One region of the Thermomonospora cellulosilytica genome, then DNA from elsewhere that is predicted to be linked to it. Evidence: predicted binding sites of a transcription regulator. Region 1 holds the regulator's gene; the other holds the start of a gene.

Region 1 (9,064 bases):
GCCGCCACTGCTGGCGGTGGAGGTGGCCTCCCCCGCCTCGCGGGCCCGTGACCTGGGCGCCAAGAAGGACGCCTACCAGCGGTTCGGGGTCCCGCACTACTGGGTGGTCGACCCGGGCGGGGACGAGCCCACGGTGCGCGTCCACGAACTCCTCGACGGCGTCTACGCCGAACGCGTCCGGATCGGACCGGGCGGGCGCCACGAGGTGACCGCGCCGCTGCCGATCGAGCTGGCGCACGAGGCGATCTTCGACGAGTCGTCCCGCTGGGCGGGGCACTGGAGGGGGAACAGCATGGAGCACACCGGACCCGACCTGCCGTCGTGCGAGGAGCCGATCCTCGTCGACGCGTTCGGGCATCGCTGGCCGACCGGCGCGGAGAAGGTGGAACTGGAGGACGGCTGCCCGATCTTCTACGGGGAGTGGGACGAACGGGACGTGGCGATCGCCGAACGCACCTATCCCGGCCGGGTGGTGCGCCTGGACCAGCCCGCCGGCCGGCCCGGCACCATCACGATCCTGCCCGGCCCCGAGCCCGCCGCCTGATCGGGCGGGCCTACTTCAGCAGCGGCCAGGCCACGAACGCGGGCACCGTGACGTCCTGCCCGCGGTTCACCGCGATCGACGCGCGGACCAGGAAGAACATGACCACGCCGGTGTAGGCCAGCGGGATGAACGCCAGGACGTCCGCCGCCTGGATGAGCAGGATCCCCACGATCCACACCGCCAGGGCGCCGATCGCGATGTTCAGGGCCTGCCGGGCGTGCCTGCGCACGTACGGCGACCGGCCCTTCAGCAGCAGGATCAGCAGCGGGGCGACGGCCGAGGTCAGGAACTGCGCCAGGTAGGCCATCAGCGCCCAGTTCTGCTCGTCGGGCGTGGGCGGGCCGAGCGGCGCCCGCGGCGCCGGTCCGCCCACGGGCCCGGGAACGGGCGGCGGCGCGTACGGGCCGGGGGGCGGTGGCTGCTGCCACGGCGCCTGCTGCCCGTAGCCCGGCTGTGGGCCGGGACCCGGAGCCGGCGGGGGAGGGCCGTAGGCCATGGCGGACTCCTCTCACAGGGTCCACAAAGGAAGTTCTGTCGCAGTCTATGAGTGTCCGGACGGCTACGCGGTTCACCGATCCGGCCACTTCGTGCGGAAAAGTCAGCCCGCCGGCGGGGTCAGCGACGCCCCGGCGAACCGCCCGTCCGCCGCGTCCCGCGGGCGGCGTTCGTGCAGCACCAGCCCGAGCCCGGGGACCCGCCGGCGGCCGGGCAGCGCGACCACCTCGTGGCCGAGGCCGCGCAGCAGTTCCACCACGTCCCCGGCCGGTTCGTCCAGCAGGTCGATGCCGTCCAGCCGCAGCCGCAGCGGCGGGTTGCCGCCCCACCCGGGCGGGCGTTCGGCGAACACCTCGCCGATCCGCTCGCTGCCGTCCGGATGCCGTTCGGTGGAGACCGCCAGCCGGCCCCGCCCCACCCGCACCGAACGATGACCGGTCCACCCGCACAGGAACCGGTCCTGCGGCGGGGGAGTGCCGCAGGACCGCGCCACCGCCTCCAGGGTGCTCCAGGCGTCCGCCGCGACCGTGTCGAACAGCAGGGACGCCCGGGGCAGCAGCGCCCCGCGCCCGGGGACCAGCGTGACCACGAACGGGGCCACCCGGCCGGGGAACCGCGCCGGGTCCGGCTCCCGCAGGGTCACCAGCCCCTCCCAGCAGGTCGGCCCGTCGACCTCCAGCCAGACGATGTCGGCCTCCCCGCCGAACGTCTCGAAGCACCGGTCGGTCAGCAGCATCCCGACGCGCTCGCGCAGCGACTCGGCGATCTCGCCCAGCCTCCGCCGCCACCAGGCGGGCTCGCCGTCCCGGCGTCCCCCCGACTGCCAGTGCACCCCGCCGCCGCCCAGCGGGATGCGCTCCTCGACCCCGTCGCCGCTGACGACGACGCACCGCCAGCCCTCGTCGTCGCCCTGCAGCACGACCCGCACGGGCACGCGCGCGTCCCCACTCCACATGTCGCCCCCGCCTTCATCGCGCCGACCGGCACTCTACGCAGACCGGTCCTCGCCGAGCGCCCTACAGTTCACAAAAGGTACGCACACACCGCAGGGCCGGGGGAGCGCGGGAGCCCCGTCCGGGATCATCGAGTGCGGCTCCCACAACGCGGCGGTAAGGGGCGATAGCGTCGGACCCAAGCTCGCCGCCCAGGAGGTTCCAGTGACCCAGCCTGACCAGGTCTTGCGCTCGCCCAAGGAGCGGCGGACCGTGGAGAGCGCGGTGCGGGCGCTGTCCGCCGTCGCGCCCCCGGGATGGCGGCGGCTGAGCTTCGCCTTCTACGCCACGGTCGGGATCGACAGCGCCTGCCTGGAGGCGGTCTGCATGGACGGCACCGTCCGCCCGCTCGTACCGCCGGGCCGCGCCGTCAAGTACATGGACGAGCTGCGCGCCGACACCTACCGCCGGGACAAGGGCGCCTGGTTCACCGCCCGGCTCGACATCGAACGGTCGGGGCGCTACAGCGTGGAGTTCGACTACGACAGCGAGCCCGACTTCCGGCCCCGGCTGACCGCGTCCGCGTACGCCCTGGACCTGGACCGCTTCCCCCGTTCCCGCGAGCACACCCCCGACTGGCTGCGCGCCAAGCTCCGCGAGGCGGCCGGCGGGACCGGCTGACCGGGGCACTCCCGCGCAGCGGGCAGACTGGACGGGTGCCCGCGATCCTGCCCGATGGCGACCCCGTGCCCGCCGACGGCGCGCTGCCCGCAAGCGCCCTGGACGGGCTGGGCGAGCGCCCGTTCGCGTTCTACGTGCACGTGCCGTTCTGCGTGACCCGCTGCGGCTACTGCGACTTCAACACCTACACGGCCACCGAGCTGGGGCCGGGCGCCGGCCGCGAGTCCTACGCCGACACCGCCATCGCCGAGGTCCGGCTGGCCCGGCGGGTGCTGGGCGACGCCGAGCTGCCGGTGCGGACGGTGTTCTTCGGCGGGGGGACGCCCACCCTGCTGCCGCCCGACGACCTGGGGCGGATCCTGGGCGCGATCGACGCCGAGTTCGGCCTGGCCGCCGACGCCGAGGTCACCACGGAGGCCAACCCCGAGACCGTCGACGAGGGCTACCTGGGCAAGCTGCGCGCCGCCGGGTTCACCCGCATCTCGTACGGGATGCAGAGCGCCCGCGAGCACGTGCTGGCGGTGCTGGACCGCGTGCACACCCCCGGGCGCGTCCCCCAGGTCGTGCGGTGGGCGCGGCAGGCCGGGTTCGAGCACGTCAACCTGGACCTGATCTACGGAACGCCGGGGGAGAGCGACGACGACTGGCGGGCCTCGCTGGAGGCCGCGCTGGACGCCGGTCCCGACCACGTGTCCGCGTACGCGCTCATCGTGGAGGAGGGCACCCGGCTGGCCGCCCGGGTGCGGCGCGGGGAGCTGGCCACCCCGGACGACGACGCGATGGCCGACCGCTACCTGATGGCCGACGAACTGCTCGGCGCCCACGGCCTGCACTGGTACGAGATCTCCAACTGGGCGAGCGGCCCGCGGGCCGCCTGCCGCCACAACCTGCTGTACTGGACCGGCGCCGACTGGTGGGGCGTGGGCCCGGGCGCGCACAGCCACGTCGGCGGCACCCGCTGGTGGAACGTCAAGCATCCCGCCGCGTACGCCGCCCGCCTGGCCGAACGCCGCAGTCCCGCGCACGCCCGCGAGGTCCTCGACGCCGAGGACCGCCGCATCGAACGCATCATGCTGGAACTGCGGCTGGCCGAGGGCTGTCCGCTGGAACTGCTGGACGACGCGGCGGTACGGCGGGCCATCGCCGACGGCCTGCTCGAGCCCGCCGCCTACGAGCGGGGCCGGGCGGTCCTCACCCTGCGCGGCCGGCTGCTGGCCGACGCCGTCGTCCGCGACCTGACCTGACCCGCCGGTCCGGGCCGCCCGGGACGCGCGTCACTTCACGATCGGCCCGTGCGCCTTGCGAGCGTCAGGCGGGGGGCTCGGGAGCGGTGACGAAGTCGATGATCTCTTCGACACGCCCGAGCAGTTCCGGTTCCAGGTCCCGGAAACTGCGCACCGAATCGTGGATCCGCCGCCAGGCCGCCCCCACGTCCACGGGCCAGCCGATCGCCTCCAGCACCCCTTCCTTCCAGGGCACCCCGCGCGGCACGTCGGGCCACGCCGCCAAGCCCAGCACCGACGGCTTGACCCCCTGCCAGATGTCGACGAACGGGTGCCCGGTCACCAGCACGTACGGGGAGGTGACCCGGGCGGCGATGCGGCTCTCCTTGGACCCGGGGACCAGGTGGTCCACCAGCACGCCCAGCCTGCGGCCCGGTCCGGGGGCGAACTCCTCCACCACCGCCGGGAGGTCGTCCACCCCTTCCAGGTACTCCACCACCACGCCCTCGACGCGCAGGTCGTGGCCCCAGATCTTCTCCACCAGCTCCGCGTCGTGCAGGCCCTCGACGTAGATCCGGCTCTCCCTGGCCACCCGGGCGCGCAGGCCGCCGACCGCGATCGAGCCGGACGCCGACCGGACCGGGCGGCCGCTCTGCGGCGCGCGCTGCGGCCGGACCAGCGTCACCGGTTCGCCGTCCAGCAGGAACCCCGCCTTGGCCAGCGGGAACACCCGGCGTTCGCCGAACCTGTCCTCCAGCGTCACGCCATACTTGTCACAGCCGACCACCGCTCCGCAGAACCCGCTGTCGGGGTCCTCCACCACCAGGCCGCGTTCGGCCGGGACCTCGGGGATCCGCCCTTTGCGGGGCCTGCGCCAGTCCCCGGCCAGCACGTCGTCGCCATAATCCTTGCTGCGCACGGACCGGACTCTAACCACGCGGCCCGGCGTCCGGCCGGACCCGGCGCGTCGTCGCCGGTGGGGCGGCGTGGCGGGGGCGAAGGATACCGCGCCGGGCCCTCCGGCAGCAGCCGAATCGCCGTAGACTTGGCACTCGAGGGCAAGGAGTGCCAGTATGCGGGCCGCAAGGAGGTGACCACGTGCTCGACGACCGCAAACTCGCGGTGCTGCGCGCCATCGTCGAGGACTACGTCTCCACCAACGAGCCGGTGGGCTCGAAGGCGTTGGTGGAGCGGCACAGCCTGGGCGTCTCGCCGGCGACCATCCGCAATGACATGGCCGTGCTGGAGGAGCAGGGCTACATCACCCAGCCGCACACCAGCGCCGGCCGGGTCCCCACGGACAAGGGGTACCGGCTGTTCGTGGACCGGTTGTCGACGATCAAGCCCCTGTCGGCCGCCGAACGGCGGGCCATCGAGACGTTCCTGAACGGCGCCTACGACCTCGACGACGTGGTCGGCCGGACGGTGCGGCTGCTGGCGCAGCTGACCCGCCAGGTGGCGGTGGTGCAGTACCCGTCGCTGTCGCGTTCCTCGGTCCGGCACGTGGAACTGGTGCCGGTGGCCGAGCAGCGGCTGCTGCTGGTGCTGATCACCAACACCGGGCGGGTGGAGCAGCGGGTGATCGAGACCCCCGCCGAGGTCTCCGACGAGTCGGTGGCGCACCTGCGCGCCCTGCTCAACGCCTGCCTGGACGGCTGCCTGCTGGCCGACGCCCCGACCGCGGTGGCCGACCTGCCCGAGCAGGTCGCGCCCGACGACCGGCCGGTCGCCGCCACCGTGCTGTCGGTGCTGCTGGAGACCCTGGTCGACAAGCACGAGGAGAAGATCGTCTTCGCCGGCGCGGCCAACCTGGCGCACGTGGACTTCTCGCAGAGCCTGCGCGACGTGCTGGAGGCCCTGGAGGAGCAGGTGGTGCTGATGCGCCTGCTCGGGGAGGCCGGCGATTCGTCTAGTCTGACGGTACGGATCGGCACCGAGAATCCACACGAGCGTCTGCGGTCCACCTCCGTGGTGGCCGCCGGTTACGGCGTCGGCGACCAGGCACTGGCCCGGCTGGGCGTGCTGGGGCCGACGCGGATGGACTACCCCAGCACGATGGGAGCGGTACGGGCAGTGGCACGTTACGTCGGACAGATCCTCGCGGGGTCGTAAGTGGCACGCGACTACTACGCGATCCTGGGGGTGCGCCGCGACGCGAGCCCGGACGAGATCAAGAAGGCCTACCGGCGGCTCGCGCGCGAACTCCACCCGGACGTCAATCCGGACCCGGAGACCCAGGAGCGCTTCAAGGAGATCACCCAGGCCTACGAGGTGCTCTCCGATCCGAAGAAGCGGGAGATGTACGACCTGGGCGCGGACCCGTTCGCACCGGGCGGGGCCGCCGGGGCGGGCGCCGGCTTCGGCGCGGCCGGGTTCCCGTTCAGCGACATCATGGACGCCTTCTTCGGGACCGCGACCTCGCGGGGGCCGCGCAGCCGTGCCCGGCGCGGCCGCAACGCCACGCTGCGGGTGGAGCTGGACCTGGCCGAGACCGCGTTCGGCACCACCCGCGAGCTGGCCATCGACACCGCCGTGGTGTGCACCACCTGCTCCGGCGCCGGCACCGCGCCCGGCACCCACCCGGAGACCTGCGAGACCTGCCACGGCCGCGGTGAGGTGCAGCAGGTCACCCGGTCGTTCCTGGGCCAGGTGATGACCGCCCGGCCGTGCCCGCACTGCGGCGGCTACGGCAGCGTGATCCGGCACCCGTGCCCGGAGTGCTCCGGCGACGGCCGGGTCCGCACCCGCCGCACCATCAAGGTGCGGATCCCCGCCGGCGTGGAGAGCGGCACGCACATCCAGCTGGCCGGCGAGGGCGAGGTCGGCCCCGGCGGCGGCCCGGCCGGCGACCTGTTCCTGGAGATCGTCGAACGCCCGCACCCGATCTTCGAACGGGAGGGCGACGACCTGCACTGCACCGTGCAGATCCCGATGACGGCGGCGGCGCTGGGCACCCAGGTGATCATCGAGACCCTGGACGGCCCCGAGGAGGTCGACATCCGGCCCGGCACCCAGTCCGGGCAGGTGATCCCGCTGTACGGGCGGGGCGTGCGGCACCTCAACGAGTCCGGCCGCGGCGACCTGATGATCCATGTGAACGTCGAGACGCCCACCAAGCTGGACGAGGAGCAGGAGGAGCTGCTGCGCCGGCTGGCCAAGCTGCGCGGCGAGGAACGCCCGCCCGGCAAGTTCGCCCCCGGCCAGCAGGGCTTCTTCTCCCGCCTGCGGGACGTCTTCAACAGCCACTAGTGGACCTTCGTCGCTTCCGGCGCCGTCCCGGCCCGGCGTCCCCGCCGGTGAGCCGGGACGGCGCGCGCCCGCGCCCGGCCGGGCCCGTTCTCCACGGTGCGGTGAACGGGCTGCGCACGCCCGGCGGCGGTCCGCATGCGTGGAGGCGGATGTGAGCGCCCCCGTCTTCCTGATCGAGGCCGCCCGCCTGACCGCCGACCGGGTCGTCCTGGACGGCCCGGAGGGCAGGCACGCGGTCACCGTCCGCCGCCTGCGCCCCGGTGAGCGGGTGGACCTCACCGACGGCGCCGGCCTGCTCGCCGAGGGCGTCGTCGCCGCGGTCGAGGGCAAGGACCGCCTGGTGGTGGACGTGCTGGCGCGCCACCGTCACGACCCGCCCAGCCCCCGGCTGGTGGTCGTGCAGGCCCTGCCCAAGGGCGACCGCGGGGAACTGGCCGTGGAGACCATGACCGAGGTCGGGGTCGACGAGATCGTCCCCTGGCAGGCCGCCCGTTCCATCACCCGCTGGCGCGCCGACCGCAAGGACAAGGCCCTGGCCCGCTGGCGCTCGACCGCCCGCGAGGCGGCCAAGCAGTCCCGCCGCAGCCGCCTGCCCGAGGTCGCCGACCTGGCCGACACCGCCCGGGTCGCCGCCCGGCTGTCCGCCGCCGCCCGCGCCCTCGTCCTGCACGAGCAGGCGAGCGTTCCCCTGCGCGCCGTCGACCTGCCCGCCACGGGCGACATCGTCGTCGTGGTCGGCCCCGAGGGCGGCATCACCGACGAGGAACTCGACCTGTTCACCGAGTCCGGCGCCGTGCCCGTCCGCCTGGGACCCACCGTCCTGCGCACCTCCACCGCCGGCGTCGCCGCCGCGGCCGTCCTCCTCAGCGCCACCGGCCGCTGGTGACCCGCACGCCGTTCACGGCGTGCTCCAGCGCCCCGCCGTCCGGGTCAGGGGGCGCTGGTCTCGCCCGGGGCGGGGGTCTGCGGGACGCCGGTCGGGCTTTCGGGGGAGGACGTGGGGGAGTCCGGGTCGCCGGTGGGGGTGCCGGGGTCGTCGCCGCCGGGCTGCGGGTCGGTGGGACCGGAGCACGGGACCGCCGACGCGGTGGGAGCCGGGGTGGTGGGAGAGGGTGTGGCGGCGATGCCGGGGAGGTCCTCGGGGGCGCAGGCGACGTTCCCCGGTGCGCCGGGGGACGCGGTGGGCGCGGGGGAGGCGGGGGCTCCGGTGGGACGGTCGGGGTCCACCGGGGAGACGGGCGCGCCGGGGTACTGCCGGGATCCGGAGCCGGAGGCGGCGACCGCCGGGTCTTCCCGGCTCTCGGAGGGGCCGCGGTCGCCGACGGAGGCGATGCGGTCGATGGTCTGCGGCGCCGACACTCCCAGCGCCACGGCCAGCATGACGCCGGCCACGGCCAGCACCGGGCGGGCCCAGCCGCCGGACGGCCGCAGCCACTCGGGCAGCCACAGCGCCGGGTCCCACGTCCGGCCGCCCGAGCGCCGCTCGATACCGGCCCGGATGCGTTCCAGGCCGTCCGGAGCGGGCTCGACCTTCTCCGCCTCCGCGTGCAGCGCACGGCGCAGGATCTCGCCGTACTCGTCGTGGGGGTCGGTGGTCATGACAGTTGCTCCAGGACGTTGCGCAGGGCGGCCATGCCGCGGGCGGTGTGGCTCTTGACCGCGCCGCGGCTGATGCCCATCGCACGGGCGATCTCGGCTTCGGACAGGTCTGCGTAGTAGCGCAGGACGAGCGCCTCGCGCTGCCGGGTGGGCAGCTTGGCCAGGGCGTCGACCACCGCGCTGCGCTCCAGCTCGACGATGGCGCCGAGCTCGGCGCTGGGCGCGTCGGGGAGTCCCTTGGGGGCGTACTTCTCCACCACGGCCCGGTGCCGCAGCACCGAGCGCGAGCGGTTCACCACCGCCTGGCGCAGGTACGACAGCGCCTTGTCGGGATCGCGCAG
Region 2 (9,064 bases), 6.0 Mb from region 1:
GTGATCAGCAGCGCGGGCGCGTCGCAGTGGGCGCCGGCCGGGTCGGCGGCCACCAGTTCCGGGGTGGGCAGCTCACAGCCCGCCAGCAGGGCCAGCGCGGCGATCTCCCGTTCCGGGGAGAACTCCGCGTCCAGCGCGGCGCGGTCGGCCCACCGGCGCAGCACCAGCCGGTGCACGCTGCCGGACCGGCTGGCCACCAGCAGCGCGTGGTTGACATGGCGGACGCCGCCCAGCGGGCGGACCATCTTCACCTCGGCGCCTGGGCCGAGGCACTGCTCCACCCAGCGCAGCGTCTGCTCGCCGGGGGGCGGCGGCGCCTGCACCTGCGGTCCGGATGCCTGGGAACGGGTCACGAGAACCATCAAAACGGATTCCGAACGGTATTGGGAGTGATTTTGCCAAGCCGGAACGGAGCAGAACGCGCGCCCCGGTCCCGGAATGCGTTCGGCGAACGGGCGGCTTTCTCCTATTGCCGGACATAAGGCGCGGACGGGGTATGGCGTCCGCGGATCAGTTCATCCCGAAACGCCTGCATCGATTCCACGCGTCACGTTCGGAAACGGACACGGCGCGGCGCCGCGGTCATGGGCGCCGGACGGTTCAGGACCGCGGGCGCAGCAGCGCCTCGGCCAGCGCCAGCACCGACTCCTCCAGGGTGGTCAGCCGGCGCAGCATGTCCTCGTGCACCGCGGTCACCTGCCGGGCGACGTCGCCGTGCACGAGGTCGACCTTCTGGCCGACCTCGTGGCGGACGCCGTCGAAGCGCCGCCCCAGCTCCGTCTGCACCACGTCGGTGCGCCGGGCGAACTCGGCGTGCACCCCGTCGACCCGGCGGGCGAACTCCTCCTGGAAGCCCTCCACCCGGGCGGTCACGTCCCGGTGGATCCCGCCGACCTGCCGGGTCAGCTCCTCGTGCAGGTCTGCCACCCGGCGGGAGACGTCGTCGTGGACGCCGTTCATCTGCTTGCTGACCTCGGTGTGCACCGCCTCGACCTGTTTGGTGACGTCGTCGTGCACCGACTCCACCCGGCGGGAGACGATGTCGACCTGCGCGGTGAGCTCCTCCAGCGCGGCGTCCACCCGCCGGGCCACCTCGTGGTGGATCACCTCGATCCGCCGCCGCACGTCCTCCTGCACGTTCTCGAAGCGGTGCGCGAACTCCTCCATCCGCCGGGCGACGTCGTGGTGGGCGGAGTCGGCGACGACCGCCATCGCCTCCTTGACCTCGTCGCGGTCGGGACGCGCGCGCAGCTCCTCCACCAGCGGCTCCAGCGCCTCGGCCAGCCGCCGCTCCAGCTCGTCGAAGCGCTGCCCGTGGTCCGGCACGGGCCGCCGGGCCAGCTCCGCCAGCCGGTGGTGCACCTCGGTCATCTCCAGCGTCGCCGGCAACCGCCCGATCCGTTCGCCCAGGGACTCGACCCGGTCGTCGACGCCCTCCAGCCGCCCGGCCAGCCCCTCCAGCCGGCCGTCCAGCCCGTCCAGCCGCCCGCCGATCCCCTCGACCCGGCCGTCGACCGCGTTCAGGCCGCTCTCCACCCGTTCGGCCATCTCGGCGAACGAGCGCTCCACCCGGGCGCCGATCTGCTGCACCGAGTGCTCGAGCTGCTCGCCCCGGTGCCCCAGCTCGGCCAGCGCCTTGTCGAGCCGGTTGAACCGCACCGCGGCGGCCTCCATGCTGCCCTGCAGCTTGTCCAGCCGGCGGGTCATCTCGTCCAGCCGCTGCGCGGACTGCTGGGCGGTCTCGTGGATGTGCCGGGCCTGGTCCATCATGGCCTGCAGCCGCAGCAGGCCCTCGTCCACGTGCTCGGCCATCACCCCGATGTCGGCCCACAGCGCGGGCAGCTCGGCGACCGGCCTGACCCGTTCGGCCACCGCGTCGATGTGCTCGGCCAGCCCCTGCGCCCACTGCGGCGGCGCGCCGACCAGCCCGGCCACCTGGCCGCGCACGCCGTCCAGCTGCCCGGTCAGCGTGCCCAGCTCACGCTCGCGGACCTCCTTGAGCAGCCACTCCATCCCCTCCATGCGCTGGCGGAGCTCGTCCAGGACCTGGCCCTGCGAGCGCTGCTCGTACACGTGGTCCTGCGCCGCCCGGGCGAGCAACTCCCGCATCCGGTCCGAGACCGGTTGAACCCCCGTCTGCAGGAAGTTGGTCTTTGTTTCCACCCGATGCTCCTTCGTGTGCCGAACGCGCGAACGAACGGGCGCGGCATTGAACCTGGGCCGCTCACTGTAGTACTTGCGCGACGGCATTTTTGTGCGGACCGGGGAAGGTGCCGCCTTCTGCTGATTGCACCTGTCATCCGGGAGCGTCGGAGCACGGCCCGCACGCGGGATATTGCCGACTTGCGGCCGAACCGCTCGGTTGGCGGCGCGGCCGGGCACGGGGGCCGGCCCGGCCGTCGCGCACCTGTTTACCATCGCCTTTTGCCGGCGGCGGCCGGAAGGTGGAAAAACGTGTCGATGTTTACGCCGCCATGGTGCGTCGCGGAACCGTTCTTTGGGTTACCGGAATTGCGCGGGGGCGGGCCGGGCCAGCACGGCGACCGGCGCGGCGCCGATCCGGGTGAGCACCAGCGTCAGCTCGCCCGCGCCGCCGCGCCGCCGCCCGCCGAAACCCAGGTCCCGGCGCAGCCGCTCGACGTCCACCGCCGACCCGCGCTTCTTGATCGTCAGCGCTCCGGGGTCGCGCCGCCGCAGCTCGGCCCGCAGCCGCTTGACCGAGAACGGCATCACCTCGTCGATCTCGTACGCCCGCGCGAACGGCGTCCCGGTCAGTGTGTCGGCGGTGATGTAGGCGATGTGCTCGTCCACCAGGCCGCCGCCGACGCCCGCGGCGACCTCGGCCACCAGGTGAGCCCGGATGACGGCCCCGTCCGGCTCGTACAGGTAGCGGCCCCAGTCCCGCACCGGCGCCCTGTCCACCGCCGGGTCGGGGGTCAGCGTCCACTCCCGGCCCCGCCCGTCCAGCAGCGTCGCCCGCCGCCGCACCGTCCCGGCCAGGTCCCCGAGCCACAGGGCGGCCTCCTTGACGTCGCCGTTCACCGAGATCCACTCGGCCTCGGCCCCCTCCGGCACGGCCTCGTGCGGGATGCCCGGCGCCACCTTGACGCACGCCGCCGGAACGCGCCCGGCCAGATCCAGTACCACGTCCAGCGGAGGCTCGTACGACCGGGGGTCGAACACCCGGCCCCGGGCGGTGCGCCGTCCCGGATCGGCGAACACCGCCGCGTACCCGCGCGGATCGGTCGCGGCGGCGTCGCCCTGCCGCACCGTCGCCAGCTCGTCCAGCCCCAGCGCCGTGACGTTGGCCCGCGCCACCGCCGCCGTCAGGGGGTCCAGCTCCACCCCGTCCCCCCGGCACCCGGCCCGCGCCCGCGCGATCAGGTCCGCGCCGATCCCGCACCCCGGCTCCAGCACCCGGTCGTCCTCGGCCAGCAGCCCGGCGAACCGCCGCGCCCGGTACTCGGCCACGCACCGGCGGGTCGCCTGCTCCAGTCCCGCCTGGGTGAAGTACATCCGCGCGGCGTCGTCGCCGAACTTCTCCCGGGCCCGCTCCCGCAGCCGCACCTGGGTCAGCGCCGTCGCCACCAGGCCCGCCGGATGCCGTTCGCGCAGCCTGGAGGCGGTCGCCAGGACATCTCGTCCCGTGCGGTCGCCCTGGCCGGCTTCGGCCAGCACGGCCTGTCCCTCGGCCCCCAGCAGCTCCCCGAATCCCGCCTCGTCCACGCCTCGACCGTAGCCGCGGCCCGGCTCCGGCTCATGTTGACGGCCTGTGGCCGACCGCATAATCTCCAATTGGCACTCGACATGGGAGAGTGCCAATCATGCGACGAGGTCGGTCTGGCACCCGCGACGACAGGCCGGTCCGGGGTCGCCTCTTCTGCCACATGTGCGGCCGGCCCGCAACGGTCGGCCGAGGACCATCGAAGGGGAGGTCAGATCGTGACGACCGCCACCAAGGTTGCTCTCAAGCCGCTCGAGGACCGCATCGTCGTCCAGCCGCTTGAGGCCGAGACCACCACCGCGTCGGGCCTGGTGATCCCCGACACCGCGAAGGAGAAGCCGCAGGAGGGCACCGTCCTGGCGGTGGGCCCGGGCCGGGTCGACGACAAGGGCAACCGCGTCCCGCTGGACGTCAAGGTCGGGGACGTCGTGCTGTACAGCAAGTACGGCGGCACCGAGGTCAAGTACAACAACGAGGAGTACCTGGTGCTGTCGGCCCGCGACGTGCTCGCGATCGTCGAGAAGTAACCGACCGGCACGTACCGACACGTGATGCACCGCCCCGGCCGGTCCCCGTTGTGGGCGGCCGGGGCGCGCGCATGAGAGGACGCTGATCCCACATGGCCAAGATCCTGGAGTTCGACGAGGACGCCCGGCGCGCGCTCGAGCGCGGCGTGAACGCCCTCGCGGACGCCGTCAAGGTGACCATCGGCCCGCGCGGCCGCAACGTCGTCATCGACAAGAAGTTCGGCGCGCCGACCATCACCAACGACGGCGTGACCATCGCCCGCGAGGTCGAGCTGGAGAACCCGTACGAGAACCTGGGCGCCCAGCTCGCCAAGGAAGTGGCGACCAAGACCAACGACATCGCCGGCGACGGCACCACCACCGCCACCGTGCTGGCCCAGGCGCTGGTCCGCGAGGGCCTGCGCAACGTGGCCGCCGGCGCCTCCCCGCTGGCCCTCAAGCGCGGCATCGACACCGCCGCCCAGTACGTCTCCGAGCGGCTGCTGAAGGTCGCCCGGGACGTGGAGGAGAAGGGCGAGATCGCGCACGTCGCGACGATCTCGGCGCAGGACGCCAAGATCGGCGAGCTGATCGCCGAGGCGTTCGAGAAGGTGGGCAAGGACGGTGTGATCACCGTCGAGGAGGCGCACACCTTCGGCCTGGAGCTGGAGTTCACCGAGGGCCTGCAGTTCGACAAGGGGTACCTGTCGCCGCACATGGTGACCGACCCCGAGCGGATGGAGGCCGTCCTCGAGGACGCCTACGTGCTGATCCACGAGGGCAAGATCTCCAACGTCACCGAGTTCCTGCCGCTGGCCGAGAAGGTCGCCCAGACCAAGAAGCCGCTGCTGGTGGTGGCCGAGGACGTCGAGGGCGAGGCGCTGGCGCTGCTGGTGGCCAACAAGATCCGCGGCACCTTCCTGTCCGCCGCGGTCAAGGCCCCCGGCTTCGGCGACCGCCGCAAGGCGATGCTCGGCGACATGGCCACCCTGACCGGCGGCCAGGTGGTCAGCGAGGCGCTCGGCCTCAAGCTGGACACCATCGGGCTGGAGCACCTGGGCCGGGCCCGCCGGGTCACCGTCACCAAGGACGCCACCACCATCGTCGACGGCGCCGGCGACCCCAAGGAGATCGAGGCCCGGATCCACCAGATCAAGGTGGAGATCGAGCAGAGCGACTCCGACTGGGACCGCGAGAAGCTGCAGGAGCGGCTGGCCAAGCTGGCCGGCGGCGTCTGCGTGCTGCGCGTCGGCGCGGCCACCGAGGTGGAGCTGAAGGAGAAGAAGCACCGCCTGGAGGACGCGATCTCGGCCACCCGCGCCGCCATCGAGGAGGGCATCGTCTCCGGCGGCGGCAGCGCGCTGGTGCACGTCGCCAAGGAGGGCTTCGACGAGCTCGGGCTGTCCGGCGACGAGGCCACCGGCGCCGAGGCGCTGCGCCGGGCGCTGGTCGAGCCGGCCCGCTGGATCGCCGAGAACGCCGGCCAGGAGGGCTACGTCGTGGTCGCCAAGGTGCAGGAGCTGGCGGCCGGCCACGGCTACAACGCGGCCACCGGCGAGTACGGCGACCTGGTGGCGCAGGGCGTCATCGACCCGGTGAAGGTCACCCGGTCCGCCGTCACCAACGCCGCCTCCATCGCGGGCATGCTGCTGACCACCGAGGCCCTGGTGGTCGAGAAGCCCGAGGAGGAGCAGGCCGCCGCCGGCGGTCACGGCCACGGTCACGGCCACGGGCACTGATCCCGCCGGACCCGCCGGTCTGGGACGACCCACAAGCCCGAAGTGACGGGTCGGACGGTCCCGGCTCCGCTGAGATCGTCCGACCCCGTCGAGAGGACCTCCGCCGATCACGGCGGGGGTCCTCTCGCGTTTCCGGGCCGGGTGCCGAATCCGGATCGCACGAATGCGCCGGGGCGTATCCGTCGTTTCGGAGTAATCGCGCAAAAGCGACCACTGACATCGATCGCATGGCAATGCATCACCGTACGGGGTCGAATCCTCGCACATGGTGATATCGGTCACACTGTCGGCGCACTGTGACCATTCCGTTGCCGTGCAGAGTGAAGACAGGTCGGTTCCCGCTGGGCATCATGCTCTACGTGACCGAGGGACGCTTCGCCGGGACCACGACACACGCGCTGCCGATTCGAAGGGGCGGCCTATGACGAGCGAAGCCCGGGTCTTGAGCACGGCGGCACGCGGGGACGAGGGCGATCTGGGGGATCTGACCGCCGCGGCCGTGCAGGGGGATCCAGGGGCGATCGAGGTTTTGATCGGGCAGGTCCGGCCCATGGTGGTGCGCTATTGCCGGGCCCGGCTCGGCCGCATCTCCGGGCAGTACCACATCGCCGACGACGTGGCCCAGGAGGTGTGCATCGCGGTGCTGTCGGCGCTGCCCCGGTACCGCGACATGGGACGGCCGTTCGCCTCGTTCGTCTTCGGCATCGCCGCGCACAAGATCGCCGACGCGCTGCGCAGCGCGGTGCGCGCCGCGGTGCCCACCGAGGACCTGCCGGACGGGCCGGACGACCGGCCCGGCCCGGAGGAGACGGTGGTGCGCTGCATCGAGGCCGAACGCGCCCGCGACCTGCTCGGCCGCCTGCCCGAGCACCAGCGCGAGCTGGTGCTGCTGCGGGTGGTGGCGGGACTGTCGGCCGAGGAGACCGGTAATGTGCTGGGCATGTCCGCGGGTGCCGTCCGGGTCGCGCAGCACCGCGCTCTGGCCAGGCTGCGCGCGATGGCCAGGGAGGAGTCGATCGCTTGACGGAGCGGAGCCCGGGCGCCCCGGATCCGGCCGGCGGCCCGCCCTGCGGTGACGGGGCGGCGCAGCAGCCGGCCGGCGCGTTCTGGAACCTGGCGGCGATCCGCCGCAGCGACGACCTGATGGAGGCGCTGGCCAGCCGGGGCCCGCTGCCCGCCGCCGACCCGGCGGACGGTGCCGACGACCCCGACGGCGCGGACCCGGCGGCCCGCCTGCTGCGCGCCCTGGTCGCCGACGTGGACGCCGGCGCCCCCGCGCTGCCGGACCGCCGCACCGGCTCCGAGCAGCCGCCCGCCGCCGACGAGGACCCCGATCCCGGCGGCCCGCGCCGCGGCCCCCGCACCATCGTGGTGCTGGGCATCGTCGGCCCGCTCCTCACCGGCGTGCTCACCACCGGCGTCGCCGCCGCCACCGGCGGTTTCATCCATCGCCCGGGCTCGGCGGCCGGCGCCGACGAACGCCCCGACCGCCGGGATCGTCCCGAGGCCCGGTCCGACCGGGGCCAGGCCATGCCCGGTCCCTGGCGCCGCCCCGGCCCGACCCCGCCGACGGCCGTCCGGGAACCGGCCGAGGCCGACTCCCTCGAGCCCCGCCTCCGCCGCCGCGACACCGCTCCGCAGGATCCGCCGCCGAGCACCACCCAGGCCCCCGTCGTGGACCGGCCGGGATCCGCGCCGGGCGGGCAGACCCCGGTGCCGGACTCGGAGGGGACGCCCACTCCCGAGCCCTCCCGGGGCACGGACGACGGCCAGGAGCTCCCGCCCGCCGAGCCCATCGAAGCCCCGTCCTCGTCGGAGCAGCCCACGGGCCCGCTGGAGGGCTCCCCGTGACCCCGTACGGCCGCCGCTGAGGAGCGTCGCCGTCGCGAACGGAGTGCGTCACGGGACCGTCCGCCGGACGGACGGCGAACGACGGCGCCGGCTAGGGGGTGTCGCGGCCCTCTTCGCTGTCGATGACGCCGTCGACGTAGCCGCGGGCGTACTCCCAGCTCACGTAGTCGACGGGGTCGGGGGACAGGGCGGGCTCGTGGACGCGGGGCAGGCCCTCGTCCAGCAGGTGCCGCAGGTTGCCGTAGAGCAGGTCCCAGTCGATGTAGTGCTGCTTGCCGCAGTCGCCGCAGTCGACGGTGAGGCCGCGGACGCCCAGCGGCTCCAGCAGTGCACGGAAGACCTCGAGGTCGGCGAGGTCGGCCAGCACGTCCTCGCGTTCGCTCACGCTCAGCGGGGCGGCCTCCTCGCTGGGGTCGCCGAGCGCGGCGGCCGGGTCGTCCGGGTCGCCGGCGAACGGGTCGAGCGGGACATCATCGTGCACTCCTCCACGCTACTGCGCAGAGCGAGCCGGTGGTCAAGACCGACGGACATCGGCGTTCGGCCGGGCGCCCCGGGGACTTTCCCGGACGGCGCGTGTGTTGTTTCTCGCAGGCGCCGCACGCGAGCGGTCCGCCGCTCGCGACGTGCCGCGGACCGGCAGGTCCTACGATGGATGACACTCCGCCGTGACCGGGCCAGGCCGGATCAGGCCACCGCCGAGCCACCAACCGACCGGGAAAGGCTGCCATGAACCCCGCTGCGGAACCCGCCAAGTTCCTCCCGCCGGGCCTGACGTTCGACGACGTCCTGCTGCTGCCGGCCTACTCGGACCTGCAGCCCGGCGAGGTCGACACCACCACCCGCCTGAGCCGCAACGTGACGCTGCGCATCCCGCTGGTGTCGGCGGCGATGGACACCGTGACCGAGGCGCGGATGGCGATCGCGATGGCCCGCCAGGGCGGCATCGGGATCCTGCACCGCAACCTGTCGATCACCGAGCAGGCCGAGCAGGCCGACATGGTCAAGCGCTCGGAGAACGGCATGATCACCAAGCCGGTGACCTGCACCCCGGACGCCACCCTGGCCGACGTGGAGCAGTTGTGCGCCCGGTTCCGGATCTCCGGGGTGCCGGTGATCGACGAGACCGGGGTGCTGGTCGGCATCGTCACCAACCGGGACATGCGGTTCGAGAGCGACCTGTCCCGCCCGGTGCGCGAGGTCATGACGCCGATGCCGCTGGTGACCGCGCCGGTGGACGTGTCCAA

The links. The regulator HrcA, encoded in region 1, represses chaperone genes, less so after heat shock. The targets are predictions, from matches to a motif close to TTGGCACTCTCNNNNNGAGAGTGCCAA.
Region 2: the regulator HrcA is predicted to act here: its motif matches at 3,796-3,822, upstream of groES (co-chaperone GroES).

What each region holds. Positions count from the first base shown of each region.
Region 1 covers NZ_JACJII010000001.1:6,123,259-6,132,322, reverse strand. Annotated here, with positions in the region: gene HNR21_RS28930 (Uma2 family endonuclease) at 1-544, shown strand, start outside; gene HNR21_RS28925 (DUF4870 domain-containing protein) at 555-1,040, opposite strand; gene HNR21_RS28920 (hypothetical protein) at 1,143-1,973, opposite strand; gene HNR21_RS28915 (antitoxin YezG family protein) at 2,197-2,652, shown strand; gene hemW (radical SAM family heme chaperone HemW) at 2,688-3,896, shown strand; gene HNR21_RS28905 (DUF3097 domain-containing protein) at 3,961-4,794, opposite strand; gene hrcA (heat-inducible transcriptional repressor HrcA) at 4,974-5,987, shown strand; gene dnaJ (molecular chaperone DnaJ) at 5,988-7,124, shown strand; gene HNR21_RS28890 (16S rRNA (uracil(1498)-N(3))-methyltransferase) at 7,276-8,010, shown strand; gene HNR21_RS36175 (hypothetical protein) at 8,055-8,723, opposite strand; gene HNR21_RS28880 (SigE family RNA polymerase sigma factor) at 8,720-9,064, opposite strand, start outside.
Region 2 covers NZ_JACJII010000001.1:123,548-132,611, reverse strand. Annotated here, with positions in the region: gene HNR21_RS00600 (phosphotransferase family protein) at 1-353, opposite strand, end outside; gene HNR21_RS00595 (hypothetical protein) at 601-2,163, opposite strand; gene HNR21_RS00590 (class I SAM-dependent methyltransferase) at 2,503-3,726, opposite strand; gene groES (co-chaperone GroES) at 3,943-4,251, shown strand; gene groL (chaperonin GroEL) at 4,344-5,969, shown strand; gene HNR21_RS00575 (sigma-70 family RNA polymerase sigma factor) at 6,391-6,993, shown strand; gene HNR21_RS00570 (hypothetical protein) at 6,990-7,820, shown strand; gene HNR21_RS00565 (DUF5319 domain-containing protein) at 7,912-8,301, opposite strand; gene guaB (IMP dehydrogenase) at 8,547-9,064, shown strand, end outside.